4 regions of the Serratia sp. DFXYC6 genome follow, and region 3 is predicted to be linked to each of the others. Evidence: predicted binding sites of a transcription regulator. Region 3 holds the regulator's gene; each other region holds the start of a gene.
What was found. Region 3 encodes LexA, which represses DNA repair genes until DNA is damaged. Its sites were predicted from a motif close to TNCTGTATGTACATACAGNA; they were not measured.
Positions count from the first base shown of each region.

Region 1: AC2CGQ_RS11235 (DNA translocase FtsK 4TM domain-containing protein) is a predicted target of LexA. The motif match lies at 1,450-1,469, and genes of this name have one in related genera.
Region 2: rmuC (DNA recombination protein RmuC) is a predicted target of LexA. The motif match lies at 1,722-1,741, and genes of this name have one in related genera.
Region 4: sulA (SOS-induced cell division inhibitor SulA) is a predicted target of LexA. The motif match lies at 1,855-1,874, and genes of this name have one in related genera.

Region 1 is NZ_JBXUNV010000001.1:2,285,641-2,288,850, reverse strand. Features, by position in the region: gene trxB (thioredoxin-disulfide reductase) at 1-265, opposite strand, end outside; gene lrp (leucine-responsive transcriptional regulator Lrp) at 920-1,414, shown strand; gene AC2CGQ_RS11235 (DNA translocase FtsK 4TM domain-containing protein) at 1,535-3,210, shown strand, end outside.
Region 2 is NZ_JBXUNV010000005.1:282,680-285,889, reverse strand. Features, by position in the region: gene ubiE (bifunctional demethylmenaquinone methyltransferase/2-methoxy-6-polyprenyl-1,4-benzoquinol methylase UbiE) at 1-29, opposite strand, end outside; gene rmuC (DNA recombination protein RmuC) at 108-1,655, opposite strand; gene AC2CGQ_RS22345 (DedA family protein) at 1,796-2,326, opposite strand; gene AC2CGQ_RS22340 (tyrosine-protein phosphatase) at 2,406-3,188, opposite strand.
Region 3 is NZ_JBXUNV010000002.1:562,448-565,657, reverse strand. Features, by position in the region: gene plsB (glycerol-3-phosphate 1-O-acyltransferase PlsB) at 1-919, opposite strand, end outside; gene AC2CGQ_RS16120 (diacylglycerol kinase) at 1,068-1,436, shown strand; gene lexA (transcriptional repressor LexA) at 1,539-2,147, shown strand; gene dinF (MATE family efflux transporter DinF) at 2,251-3,210, shown strand, end outside.
Region 4 is NZ_JBXUNV010000001.1:2,206,602-2,209,811, reverse strand. Features, by position in the region: gene ompA (porin OmpA) at 1-971, opposite strand, end outside; gene sulA (SOS-induced cell division inhibitor SulA) at 1,328-1,834, opposite strand; gene AC2CGQ_RS10930 (TfoX/Sxy family DNA transformation protein) at 2,064-2,720, shown strand; gene yccS (YccS family putative transporter) at 2,725-3,210, opposite strand, start outside.

The DNA.
Region 1 (3,210 bases), on a different contig from region 3:
CGACGCTGTTGATATGATCGAAGACGATTTCAGTCTGGAACTTCTCCGCGTGCTCGCGCATGCGCTCCATCAGCGCCGGGCCGGTCAGCCCTTCGGCGTCGCCCGGCCAGTTTTCCACTTCGGTGGTGGTGGTCAGCTGGCCGCCTTGCTCCAGACCGGTGATCAGCACCGGATTCAGGTTGGCGCGCGCCGCGTAGACGGCGGCGGTGTAACCGGCCGGGCCGGAGCCCAGAATCAGTAATTTGCTATGTTTAGCCGTGCCCATGAATAACCTCTTTATTCCACAATGGCGGACAATGAAGCCGATTGTAGGGAAAATGGCGCAGTAAAAAAAGCGCCGGGCGACGTTGTTAACGATTTGTATGATAGTTGTCGCCTATTAATGCACCCGCTGTCGGCAAATCGTACGCCGAACGCAGAAATTTACCTTATCAAAGCCGCATTCGGCTGCTGAATCGCCAACCGCGCAAAAACGGCGCATTCTGCGACTTCAGCCGCTCCCCGCCGGGGTTTATCTGCCAGCGATTCATAACCAAAAATGGGATGCAGACTTTTCGTGACGGTACGTTGTTCTGATTTTGCTTCTTTTACTTTGACAATCCGCTGCGCATTTGCGAAAACATCATAGGAAGAAGAAATTATCCCCGTAACACCAGCAAATCGTACGTATTTGCGCCGCGAGGCGGCAATGCGCGATGGGTGTGCGGAGCAGAGCGCGCAAGCGTTTGCTGATTTTTTCTCGACCTAAACGTCGTTACCTGCATCGCGCGGAGTTGGACAGACAGGCTGCGCGGCGTGGAATGATGGTAGTGAAGAAGCATATGACAGGCATCGGGTCTTCGCTTGGAACGAACCCTTACACATTGACGTTGGCTAGGGTGTGGCAAGTGCACGGAAGAAAATAAGAGAGACAATAATAATGGCAGACAACAAGAAACGCCCGGGTAAAGATCTTGACCGTATCGACCGCAACATCCTGAATGAGCTGCAGAAGGATGGGCGTATTTCGAACGTCGAGCTTTCGAAGCGCGTGGGGTTATCCCCGACACCATGTTTGGAACGCGTGCGCCGTCTCGAGCGCCAGGGTTTCATTCATGGCTATACCGCATTGCTTAACCCGCATTATTTGGATGCGTCCCTGCTGGTTTTCGTGGAGATCACGCTGAACCGCGGCGCGCCGGATGTGTTTGAGCAATTCAACTCGGCAGTGCAGAAGCTTGAAGAGATTCAGGAGTGTCATCTGGTTTCCGGCGATTTCGACTACCTGTTGAAAACCCGCGTACCGGACATGTCGGCTTACCGCAAATTGCTGGGCGAAACCTTGCTGCGTTTGCCGGGGGTTAACGACACCCGTACCTACGTAGTGATGGAAGAAGTGAAACAGAGTAACCGTCTGGTTATCAAAACACGGTAAGGTGCAGGTGCAAAACCTGATTAAATTGGTTACACTCCTGTTTATTCATACAGTTTCGGCGCCGGGGCAGTTTCTCGGCGCTGTTGCTATGTCAGCTAACAGGAACCTGGAGAGCCTTTCTTGAGCCAGGAATATACAGAAGATAAAGAAGTTACCCTGAAAAGACTCAGCAGTGGCCGGCGTTTGCTGGAAGCTGTGCTTATCGTGGTAGCGATTTTTGCCGTTTACCTCATGGCTGCGTTGGTCAGTTTCAATCCGTCTGACCCAAGCTGGTCGCAGACCGCGTGGCATGAGCCGATTCACAATCTGGGCGGCGGTGTCGGGGCCTGGTTGGCCGATACGCTGTTCTTCACCTTCGGGGTGCTCGCCTACGCGATACCGCCGATCATGCTGGTCCTGTGCTGGGCGGCTTATCGCCAACGCAGCAACAGAGACTATATCGACTATTTCGCGCTTTCCCTGCGCCTGATCGGCACCCTGGCGTTAGTGCTCACCTCCTGCGGGCTGGCGGCGCTGAACGTCGACGATCTCTATTACTTCGCTTCCGGCGGCGTGATCGGCAGCCTGCTGAGCAACGCCATGTTGCCGTGGTTCAACGGCATCGGCGCTACGCTGGCGCTGCTGTGCGTATGGGCGGCGGGGTTGACGCTGTTTACCGGCTGGTCCTGGCTGGTGATCGCCGAGAAGATCGGCGGGGCGGTGCTGGGCGTCGCGACGGTGATGACCAATCGCTCACGTCGCGAAGAGCGCTATTTTGAGGATGACGAGCGTTACGTCGACGACGAGCCTGAGCAGGCAGGGAAGGGCGCCGCCGCAGCGGTTGCCGCGACCGCCGCCGGAGCCGCGGCCGCCGATGACGACGTGCTGTTCTCCGCGCCTTCGGTCACCGACAGCGCCAAAGCGGCGGCGGAAGACGCCGCCGATCCGTTGCTCAGCGGCCTGCGCGCCGACGATGGCGAGCTTGAAGCAGAAGCCGCATCCATCGCGCCGGCGGCTTCGCCTGCACCGGCGGTGAAGGCAGAGATCCACGAGCCCGTTGCAGCGCCGATCGCCACACAGGCGCCGTCGGTGACGGTGGCGCCGGCCGCGCCGGCCTCTGTCAATCAGCACCCGGTGAGCGCCCCGGCGCAAGACGCTACGCCGCCGCTGTATTCCTTCGAGATCCCGGAAGAAACGCCCGCGCCTAAGGCGACGCGTCCAACGCCCGCGCCTAAGGCGACGCGTCCTGTCGATCCTTATCAGGATGACGATGAGCCGCGCCTCGGCAACTGGCAAGAGCCGGCCGCACCGCAGCCGCCGGCGCGTTCTCCCTTTGATTTTACCGCCGCACAGCGTGACAGCGTCGACATCGGCAATTCGAGCGGTTTCAGCGCCACCGGCGCCAAACCGCAGCCGGATACGGCGGCAGCCGCTGCTGCTGCAGGTGCCGCGGCGGCGACCTTTATGCCGGCCTTCACGGCGACCAGCGACGGCAATCCGCAGGTTAAGCAGGGCATCGGCCCTGAACTGCCGCGGCCGAATCCGGTGCGCATCCCGACCCGTCGCGAACTGGCTTCCTACGGCATCAAGCTGCCTTCGCAGCGTGCGGCCGAACAGGAGCAGCGCCAGACAGAGGCGGTGGTGAACCCGCAGGAAGAAGAGGCGCTACAGGAAGCCGCGCTGCGTCAGGCGTTTGCCGAGCAGCAAAGCCAGCGCTATGGCGAAAGCTACGCGCCGGAGCAGGATGATGAACAGGCTCAGCAGGAGGCCGAGCTGAGCAAGGCGTTTGCCGAGCAGCAGCACCAACGCTACGGCGA
Region 2 (3,210 bases), on a different contig from region 3:
TCGGTGGTTTCCTGCGATTGATCTGCCATTGTCCTGCCTGCTATTCAGTCAATTTTGTGTGGATGAGTGTACCAGAAGCCCGGTGAATACCCCACCTCGCCACGGCCTCAGCCGTGCGAAACGAAGCCCGGTTCCCCGGCGGTATCGTCATCGTCGTTCGTCTGCGGCAGCGCGGCGACATCATCGTCGTTCGCCTCTTCCGCTTCATCGTGTTGCGCGCCGGCTTGCTGCGCCAGCAGCGGGTTTATCGGCCGTTTGACCTCAACCCCCAACGCGCGGAAACCTTCAATTTGGCCGATAAGATTACCACGGCCTTCGCTCAGTTTGTTCATCGCCTGACGATAACTGCCCTGCGCCTTGTCCAGGCTCTGCCCCAGCGCGGACATATCGTCCACGAACAGCCGCATCTTGTCATACAGTTTCGCCGCGCGATCGGCGATGCGCTGGGCGTTCTGGCTCTGATGCTCATAGCGCCACAGGTTGGTGATGGTACGCAGCGCCACCAGCAACGTGGTCGGGCTGACCAGCATGATGTTGTGCTTAAGCGCTTCGCTGATCAGCTCCGGCTCGCGATCGATAGCCAGCAGGAAGGCGGGCTCGACCGGAATGAACATCAGCACATAATCCAGCGAACGCAGCCCCGGCAACTGCTGATAGTCCTTGCGGCCCAGCATGCGGATGTGGCCGCGCAGCGAGGCGATATGTTCGCTCAGCGCCGCTTCGCGCTCCGCCTCATCCTCGCCGTTGAAATAGCGCTCGTAGGCGATCAGCGACATCTTGGCGTCAATCACTACATCCTTACCCTGCGGCAGGCGCACGATCACATCGGGCTGCATGCGGCTCTGATGATCCACCCGCACGTTGACCTGCGTTTCATACTCATGTCCTTCGCGCAGGCCGGAAGCCTCCAGCACCCGGCTCAGCACCACCTCGCCCCAGTTGCCCTGCGTTTTGTTGTCGCCTTTCAGCGCCTTGGTGAGGTTGATCGCCTCGCGCGCCATCTGCGCGTTCAACTGCTGCAGATTGCGTATCTCGTGCGTCAGCGTATGGCGCTCCCGCGCCTCCTGGCCAAAGCTGTCCTGCACCTGCCGGCGGAAACCGTCCAGCTGTTCGCGCAGCGGCAACAGTAAACGATCCAAACTTTGCTTATTTTGCTCGTCCACCTTGCGGCCGCTGTGTTCAAAAATGCGGTTGGCGAGATTTTCAAACTGGGTGGTGAGCCGCTGTTCGCTGTTGATAAGCAGGCGCTGCTTCTCCTCCGCTGCCATACGCGTCTCTTCCAGACGGATGGTGACTTCGCGCAGTTCGGCTTCCTGCGCGCTGTTAACCTCGCGCTGGGCGCGCAGCTCCTGATTGAGCAGTTCGCATTCGTTGCGCCAATGGTTGAGCTGTTGCAGCTTCTCATGTCCGGCCGCCAGTTGGCTGTGCAGATTGCGCAGCTCCAGCTCGCTCTGGCGCGACTGCTGTTCGTGGCGCTGCAGCGTTTCCTGCCGCGCCGCCGTTTCCTGCTGCGCCTGCTGCAACGCTTGCTCCAGCAACCGCAGCTCGGTTTCATGTTGCGCATGCGTCTGCTGCACCCGCAGACTGGCGATCAGCCACCCCAACAGCATGCCGATCGCTACGCCGCCAATCCCATAAATCAGACTGGTATCCACCCTGCCTCCTGTTGCACCTTGCCGTTGCGGCGTTTTGCACGCCCATTGCCCGTCACGTTAAGGGGAGGCTGTATGGATGTCCAGCCTGATTTTGCCGGCCGCGCACAATATTGCGCGGCGCTGCGCAATTTAGCGAGAAATCAACCCAGCCACTGGCTGAGCCACTTGATGCCGAACGCCCCCGGCGCCAGAATGCCGAACGCCCAGATCATCGCCGACGTGACGTTGGCCAGTTGGAAATAGCGCTGCGGCATGCCGCAAATGCCGCCCACCAACGGCACCACGGCGCGCAGCGGGCCGAAGAAGCGGCCGATGAAAATGCCCAGCACGCCCCAGCGTTCAAAGAAGGCGTGGCCGCGCGCCAGCAGCTGCGGATTGCGCGACAGCGGCCACATATGGGCCACGCGATCCTGATAGTGATAGCCGATCCAGTAAGAGAGCCAGTCGCCGAAAAACGCCCCGGCGGCGGCGGCGGCCCAAATCGGCCAAAAGGCGATGCCGCTTTCGCCGATCAGCGCGCCCAGCGCCAGCAGGATCACCGTGGCCGGCAGCAGCAGCGACAAAAACGCCAGCGACTCGCCGAACGCCAGGAAGAAGATGATGGGAATGGCCCAGCCTTCGTGCTGACGCACGACGTCGCTGACCCAGTTGATAACGTCATTGAGGCTCAATACGGGGCTCCTGATACGCGATGGTTCGCCGCCTAGGATAAGCCGGGGCGAGTTAAACCCCGGTTAAACACGCAGCGATTTACTCGAGGTAGAACGCCTGCAGCGCTTCGCGCTGGGCCGCGCCCAGACCGTATTCCGCTTCCAGCCAGCGGTCGGTGGAGCCGTATTGCTGACGGATGCAGCCCAGCGCCGTCATCAGGAACTCCTCGCGCGCGCTGAGCACGTAGGCGAATTGCTCCAGCGCCGCCGCATTCAGCTTGATAGAGAGCTGATCCAGCATCTGCTCGCGGAAAGTGACCAGCGTGGTTTCAGTCAGCAGATAGTCTTCCAGCACCGTCGCTTCGTCGGCCCCCAGCGCGAACAGCACCAGTGCCGAACCGACCCCGGTGCGATCCTTGCCGACTGCGCAGTGCTGCACGATCGCGCCGCCGCCGGGGTTGCTCAGCAGCTGCGCCAACCGCTGATAGGCCACATTGCCGAACGGCAGGCGGCGATACAGTTCCAGCATGAACGCGCGGGCGTCGAAAGCGGCCAGCGTTTCGTTGGTGAGCTTCTCCAGGTTGGCGTTGACTTCGCTGCTCAGCGGGTTGGCCGGCACGTGATGATAGTCGGCGCCATTCCACAGAATATCCGGTTTGGCCTGCACTTCGTCGGCATCGCGGTAGTCCAGCACCGAACGCACCGGCACGCCGGCGAGAAAGGCGCAGTCGTTTTCCGTCAGCCGCTCGAGGGAACCGGAACGAAACAGCAGGCCGCGCTTGATGCGGCGCCCGTCGGCCACGCCGTTGCCGCCGAAGTCACGGAAATTAATGCCGCCGTCGAGCGGCGCAAGCGAAGGATGAAGCAGGATCTGGGCGGTCATAAACGTCCTCGTTGTTTTTGTT
Region 3 (3,210 bases):
TGCGGTGGCAGGGCACGTAGACGATCTCGTGGCCGTCCTGCGCCAGCTGGCGCACGCGCTCGGCGTTGGTGACGTTGATGCCCTGATACAGCCGGTTCCAGGTCCAGCTCAGCACGCGGTCGGACAGGCGCACGGTTTCGTAGGAGAAGTCGGCGGCGATCTCTTCCATCAGCGCGATGGCGTTCTGCTGGGCCTTCTCGTGCGAGATCTTCTTGCTGCGCGCTTCGTCCTCGACCGCTTTTTCGATCGCTTTGGACGCCAACAGCTTGTTGAACAGATCCTGACGGGCCGGCAGACTCGGGCCCACCGCGGCCAGGCGCTGACGCGAGAAGTGCATGCGCGCCACGCGCGCCAGTTTCTGCGCGATGGTTTTATCCGTGCCGTGTTCGGTAGCCATGCGGCGCAGCGACACGGTGTTGGAGAAACGCACGAAGCTGTCGCGGCCGAGCCACAGCACGGCGAAGAATTTCTGCACGCCGTTCAACAGACGCAGGTGCGGCGTGCCGTGGCCTTCGCGGCCCGGCGAACGGCCGAACATCACCGAAACCGGCAGCATCTGAATGTCGAGATCCGGGTTGCTGCGATGCAGATCCAGATAGTCGTGGAACAGCTTTACCGACTCTTCTTTTGGGGTGTAATAGCGGAATACGCGCGGACCGTCGTGAATGAACACGTAGCTCGGCAGCACGGTGCCGTCGATCTCCAGCGAGTTGAGCGGATCGGGCAGATCCTGCGCCAGGCACTGGGTGCGCAGCGTCAGCAAATCCGCCTTGGAATTGTAAGGTAAAACATACAAAATCGGCCGTGAGGGATCCAACCCTAGCTCGGTAACCGGATCTGAAGGGATGACCTTACTTCTTACCAACAATTTAAGTGGTAAATTCAATATTTTATAATAAATTTTACGCCAACCTGACATAACAACGTGAAGCCTCTTGTTAGCAATGCGCCGCAAGCATACCAGAAACCGGGTAGCAGATCTGTGGTGTTCGAAAACCGAGAGCCGTCAGCGCGGACTGTTCTAGACTCTTTTTATTATGACCGACCTCTGAGAAAGGCACGAAAACATGGCAAACCAAGCAACCGGACTGACCCGCATCATCAAGGCAGTCGGCTATTCTTATAAAGGGCTATCCGCCGCCTGGCAGCACGAAGCGGCTTTCCGCCAGGAACTGGTGGTCACCCTTCTGGCTATCATACTGGCTGTCTGGCTGGATGTGGGTGCGATAGCGCGCATTTTATTGATCGGATCGGTAGCGCTGGTGATGATCGTCGAGATCCTGAACAGCGCGATCGAGGCGGTGGTGGATCGCATCGGCAGCGAACATCACGAGCTGTCCGGGCGGGCCAAGGACATGGGATCGGCGGCGGTGTCGCTGGCGATCGTGCTGGCGCTGTTCGTTTGGGGCACGGTCTTATGGCAGCATTTCGGCTGACGAAAAGCGCCTACTGACTGATTTTTATTTATTCTTCGGTTCCCAATCCGCGCTTACCTGTATATACTCACAGCAAGACTGTATAAACAAACAGGGGGCGGAATGAAAGCACTAACTACCAGACAGCAAGAGGTCTACGATCTGATTCGCGAGCACATTTCGCAAACGGGCATGCCGCCAACGCGTGCCGAGATCGCGATGCGTCTGGGGTTCCGTTCGCCTAACGCCGCCGAAGAGCACCTGAAGGCGCTGGCACGCAAAGGCGTGATCGAAATCGTCTCCGGTGCCTCGCGCGGTATCCGTCTGCTGATGGAAGAAGAAGAAGGGCTGCCGCTGATCGGCCGCGTCGCCGCCGGCGAGCCGCTGCTGGCGCAGCAGCACATCGAAGGGCACTACCAGGTGGATCCTTCCCTGTTTAAACCGAGCGCCGATTTCCTGCTGCGGGTGAACGGCATGTCAATGCGCGACATTGGCATTCTGGACGGCGATCTGCTGGCGGTGCACAAAACGCAAGACGTGCGCAACGGCCAGGTCGTGGTCGCGCGGATCGAAGACGAAGTGACGGTCAAGCGCTTGAAAAAGCACGGCAACGTGGTTGAACTGCTGCCGGAGAACAACGAATTCCAACCGATCGTGGTCGATCTGCGTCAGCAGAATTTCACTATCGAAGGGCTGGCGGTCGGCGTGATCCGCAACGGCGACTGGATTTAATCGCCGCGCCATCACCGCCGCTCCCTGTATCAATCGCCCCTGTTTTGGGGCGTTTTTGTTTCTGACTTCGCCCTTTGTCACTCAGTCACAGGAACATCCCATCATGCGCCTGATTTCCGCTTTCACCAGCGACACCGATAAAGCCCTGTGGCGCCTCGCCCTGCCGATGATCTTCTCCAATATTACCGTGCCGCTGCTCGGGTTGGTGGACACCGCGGTGATCGGCCACCTCGACAGCCCCATTTATCTGGGGGGCGTGGCGATCGGTGCGGTGGCGACCAGCTTCCTGTTCATGCTGCTGCTGTTCCTGCGCATGAGCACTACCGGCCTGGCGGCGCAAGCGCTGGGGGCGCAGAACCCCCAGGCGCTGGCGCGCGCCTTTATGCAACCGCTGCTGCTGGCGCTGTTGGCCGGGGTGGCGATCGTCCTGCTGCGCTATCCGCTGATCGAACTGGCGCTGCGGATCGTCGGCGGCGATGCCGACGTGCTGGAACAGGCGCGGCGTTTTCTTGAGATCCGCTGGTTAAGCGCCCCGGCGGCGCTGGCCAACCTGGTGCTGCTGGGCTGGCTGCTTGGCGTACAGTACGTGCGGGCGCCGGTGATCCTGCTGATCGTCGGCAACCTGCTGAACATCGTGCTGGATATCTGGCTGGTGATGGGCCTGGGCTGGAATGTGCGGGGGGCGGCGGCGGCAACCGCCATCGCCGAATACGCTACGCTGCTGCTCGGCCTGTGGTTGGCGTGGCGGGTGATGCGCCTGCGCGGTATTACCCTGCAGATGCTGCGCCAGGCCTGGCGTGGCGATCTGCGTCGCCTGCTGGCGCTCAACCGCGACATCATGCTGCGCTCATTGTTGCTGCAACTGTGCTTTGCGTCGTTGACCATTTTCGGCGCTCGCCTGGGAAGCGAGGTGGTGGCGGTCAATGCGGTATTGATGAATCTGCTGACGTTCACCGCCTATGCGCTCGACGGTTTCGCTTATGCGGTGGAGGCTCATTCGGGCCACGCCTACGGCGCCCGGGACGACAGCCAACTGCGCAAAGTGTGGCATGCGGCCTGCAGG
Region 4 (3,210 bases), on a different contig from region 3:
TAGCCACAGGTGTTGCCTGTAACTGCATCTGCTTCACCCATACCACGTGCAGAGATTTTGTCTGACGGGATGCCTTTGGAGACCAGGTAGTCAACAACGCTCTGTGCGCGTTGTTCAGACAGTTTCTGGTTGTACTGGTCAGAACCAACGGCGTCGGTGTAACCCAGAACAACTACGGAGCCGTCTTTAGGATCCATGGAGCTCAGCTGGGTGTACAGCTGATCCAGAGCCTGCTGGCCTTCTGCTTTCAGAGTAGATTTGTTGAAGTTGAACAGCACGTCAGACTTCAGAGTGAAACGCTTGGTTTCAACAACTGGAGCTGGAGCCGGAGCTGGTGCTGGAGCAACTACGTCATCCTGACCGAAGCGGTAAGAAACGCCCAGGCTCAGCATAGTGTTGTCTGGACGTGCGCCAACGGTACCTGCGTCACCGATGTTGCTTACGAACTGGTAATCCAGGCGGGTAGCCCAGTTTTTGGTCAGTGCGTATTCAACACCAACAGCAGCCAGCGGAGAAACGCCGGTGTCGTGGTCGCTCAGACGCTGACCAGTACGGCCGTAGTTAGCTTTGGAGTCTGCACGCCATACCATACCACCCAGACGAGTGTAGATGTCCAGATCGTCAGCAATTGGGTAGCTCAGTTTAGCGGCCAGTTGAACGCCCTGCGCTTTGAAAGCACCGTTGTTCACGCTGCCTTTGTAAGGCATGCGGCCGAGCCAGTCATAGCCCAGCTCGAAGCCCAGGTATTGGTTTGCCTGGTAGCCCAGGAACGCGCCGGCACCCAGCTGATCTTTGTGGGTTGGGCCGTTGCCGATACCGTTCTGGTAACCGTTACCGTAGAAACCAGTGTCGTGGTACTGGGACCAGCCCAGTTTAGCACCGGTGTACCAGGTGTTATCTTTTGGAGCGGCTTGCGCTACGGTAGCGAAACCTGCCAGTGCCACTGCTAATGCGATAGCTGTCTTTTTCATTTTGCGCCTCGTTATCATCCAAATAGGCAATGAGCTTTAAAGCTGTTTAAGCCCTTGGTTAAATTCCTTCGCCAAGGTTTAAGCCCTCGTTTGTTACTCGCCAGTTTTTCTGACGTTATAGAGCAACCTTGGCGATGTAAAGTCTACAACGTGGCGCGAAAGTTACAAGTGTGATGTGATAAGGCTCTAAAAAAAAACGCGGAATCGTACATATTTGCTAACATTCTTAGCCTAAAAAAGCGGCGATTCATCGAGCGTTTTTGCCTGCCAAACCGCAGCCGGACTCGCTTTTTGCCTTCCCCCACAAAGGTTCCGCTTAGGGGGTGCGAAAATGATGGGAAAAATCCTAAATTTACTTAATGATACAAAGAAGAGTGAATTTTTAGGGTAGAACAGTGTCCGTGAGTCGGGCTAATGTCACGTTGAGGGCGCATGATAAACCCATAGGCATTACCCAATTCTGCCGCACGTCTTAATTTTAGACGATCCTCCTCCGTTAGCTCGGGCAACCAGCCGAGAACCACGCTGTAATTTCCCGTTTGCAGCGCTTTTTCCATCGCCTCGACCGTATTCACCGGGCTGATCTGGCTCAGTTGCACCATTTTATCTACAGGCAGACCGGATTGCTGCAGCCATTGCTTGCTTAATTTTTGCTGCGGCGTCAGCCACAGAAGCCAGCGAGACTGTTTGCCCAATTGCAGCAGCAGGGGCAACAGTAATTGAGCCACTGCGGGCTGGCGCTCGTTGTAAACAAGTTCACTGATCAAGCCATTCTCTTTGCCGATATCCGTGTTCTTCGCAACATTGCGCGTTGTATAAGAGCCATGGCCGAAATGAGGTTGGTAGAGTGATTGAGTACGCATAAAGTTCCCGCCCGTCGTGTTACTGTATGTTTATACAGTATCCCTGATTTAGGATAAGATCAACCCAAATTTTCGTAGCGGCTCGCATAATTGCGATCATTTTTTGTACTGGCGGTTTTTGTGATTGGCAGGCGGGCGGATAGTGCGTATTTTTCTAATTAGTTGTTCACGTTACTTTTTTCATTGATGAGAGAAATAATACGGCCAGAACCTAAAAAGGAGGAACGCTATGAAAAGGATGTCGACGAGAAGGATCGCGCAGGCTAAAAATTGCTTTGCGGCGCTGGGCGCCATCACAACACGATCACAGTTTGGCGGCTATGGGCTGCTGGCTGAAGGGATAATGTTTGCGGTAGTAGCGGAAGGGGAATTGTACTTGCGGGCTACGGCGAGCATGGAACCGGCCTTTCGCGCCCGGGGCATGGTCAATATGGTCTATTCCAAGCGCGGTGTGCCCATCACCTTGCGCTATTACTGGGTTGACGAGTCGCTGTGGCGGGAACGCAACGAGCTGGTAGGGTTGGCCTGGCAGGCCATCAGGGAAGCGCGCCGAGAGCAGCGGCTCAAGGCCGGCGATCACGGCAGATTGAAGGCGTTGCCAAATATAGATGTCAACATGGAGCGCTTGCTATGGCGAGCGGGTATTCGCAATGCCTATGACCTGCGGCTGCATGGCGCCAAACGTAGCTATCTTCGCCTGCTGCAACAGCAGACCAATCTGGGGTTGCGCGTGCTGCTGTCGCTGGGCGGCGCGATAGCCGGCTATCATCAGGCGGCATTGCCGACCGAATTGCGCAACGAACTGGTGCGCTGGTTCGATCATACGATGGCTATGCGCCGCCATGGGCATGAGCCAGTAGTTCAGGGCCCATCGAGCGGGCCCTGAATAATTAGGTTGCCTTATTGATTTGGGTATGGAGTGCGGTGAGTTCCGGCAGCAGCTCGAGCATTAGCCCCACCTGCTGCAAAACCAACTGTTCTTTGCTTTCAGGTTCCGGAACGGCTGTGCGAATGCGCTCCGCCAGCTGTTCCAGCGCTTGCGCAATGCGCTGGCTGTTCCGTTCTTCTTGATGTAAGGCGCCGTCCACGTAACACACGGCATCATTGAGCAGATCGAGTGTGGCAGGGGTATTCAACCGCTCGCGGTGCGCCCCCAACGCCGAGATATAACTCAGGAGAGTGTGGTTCAGGCAGAGCAGACGGAAGGCGGCTTCTTGCAACGCCTTGTCGGCCTTGGGATCGGCGGACATGTTGGAGATGACCGAAGCCAGTTCAGCATCGCTGTTGTGGGCATCTCGCCGCGCGATGCGGTAAGCGAGCCCGTTATCCTTACCCTGATGATATTGCACCAGAATGGCGTCCAGATAGCGACAGTT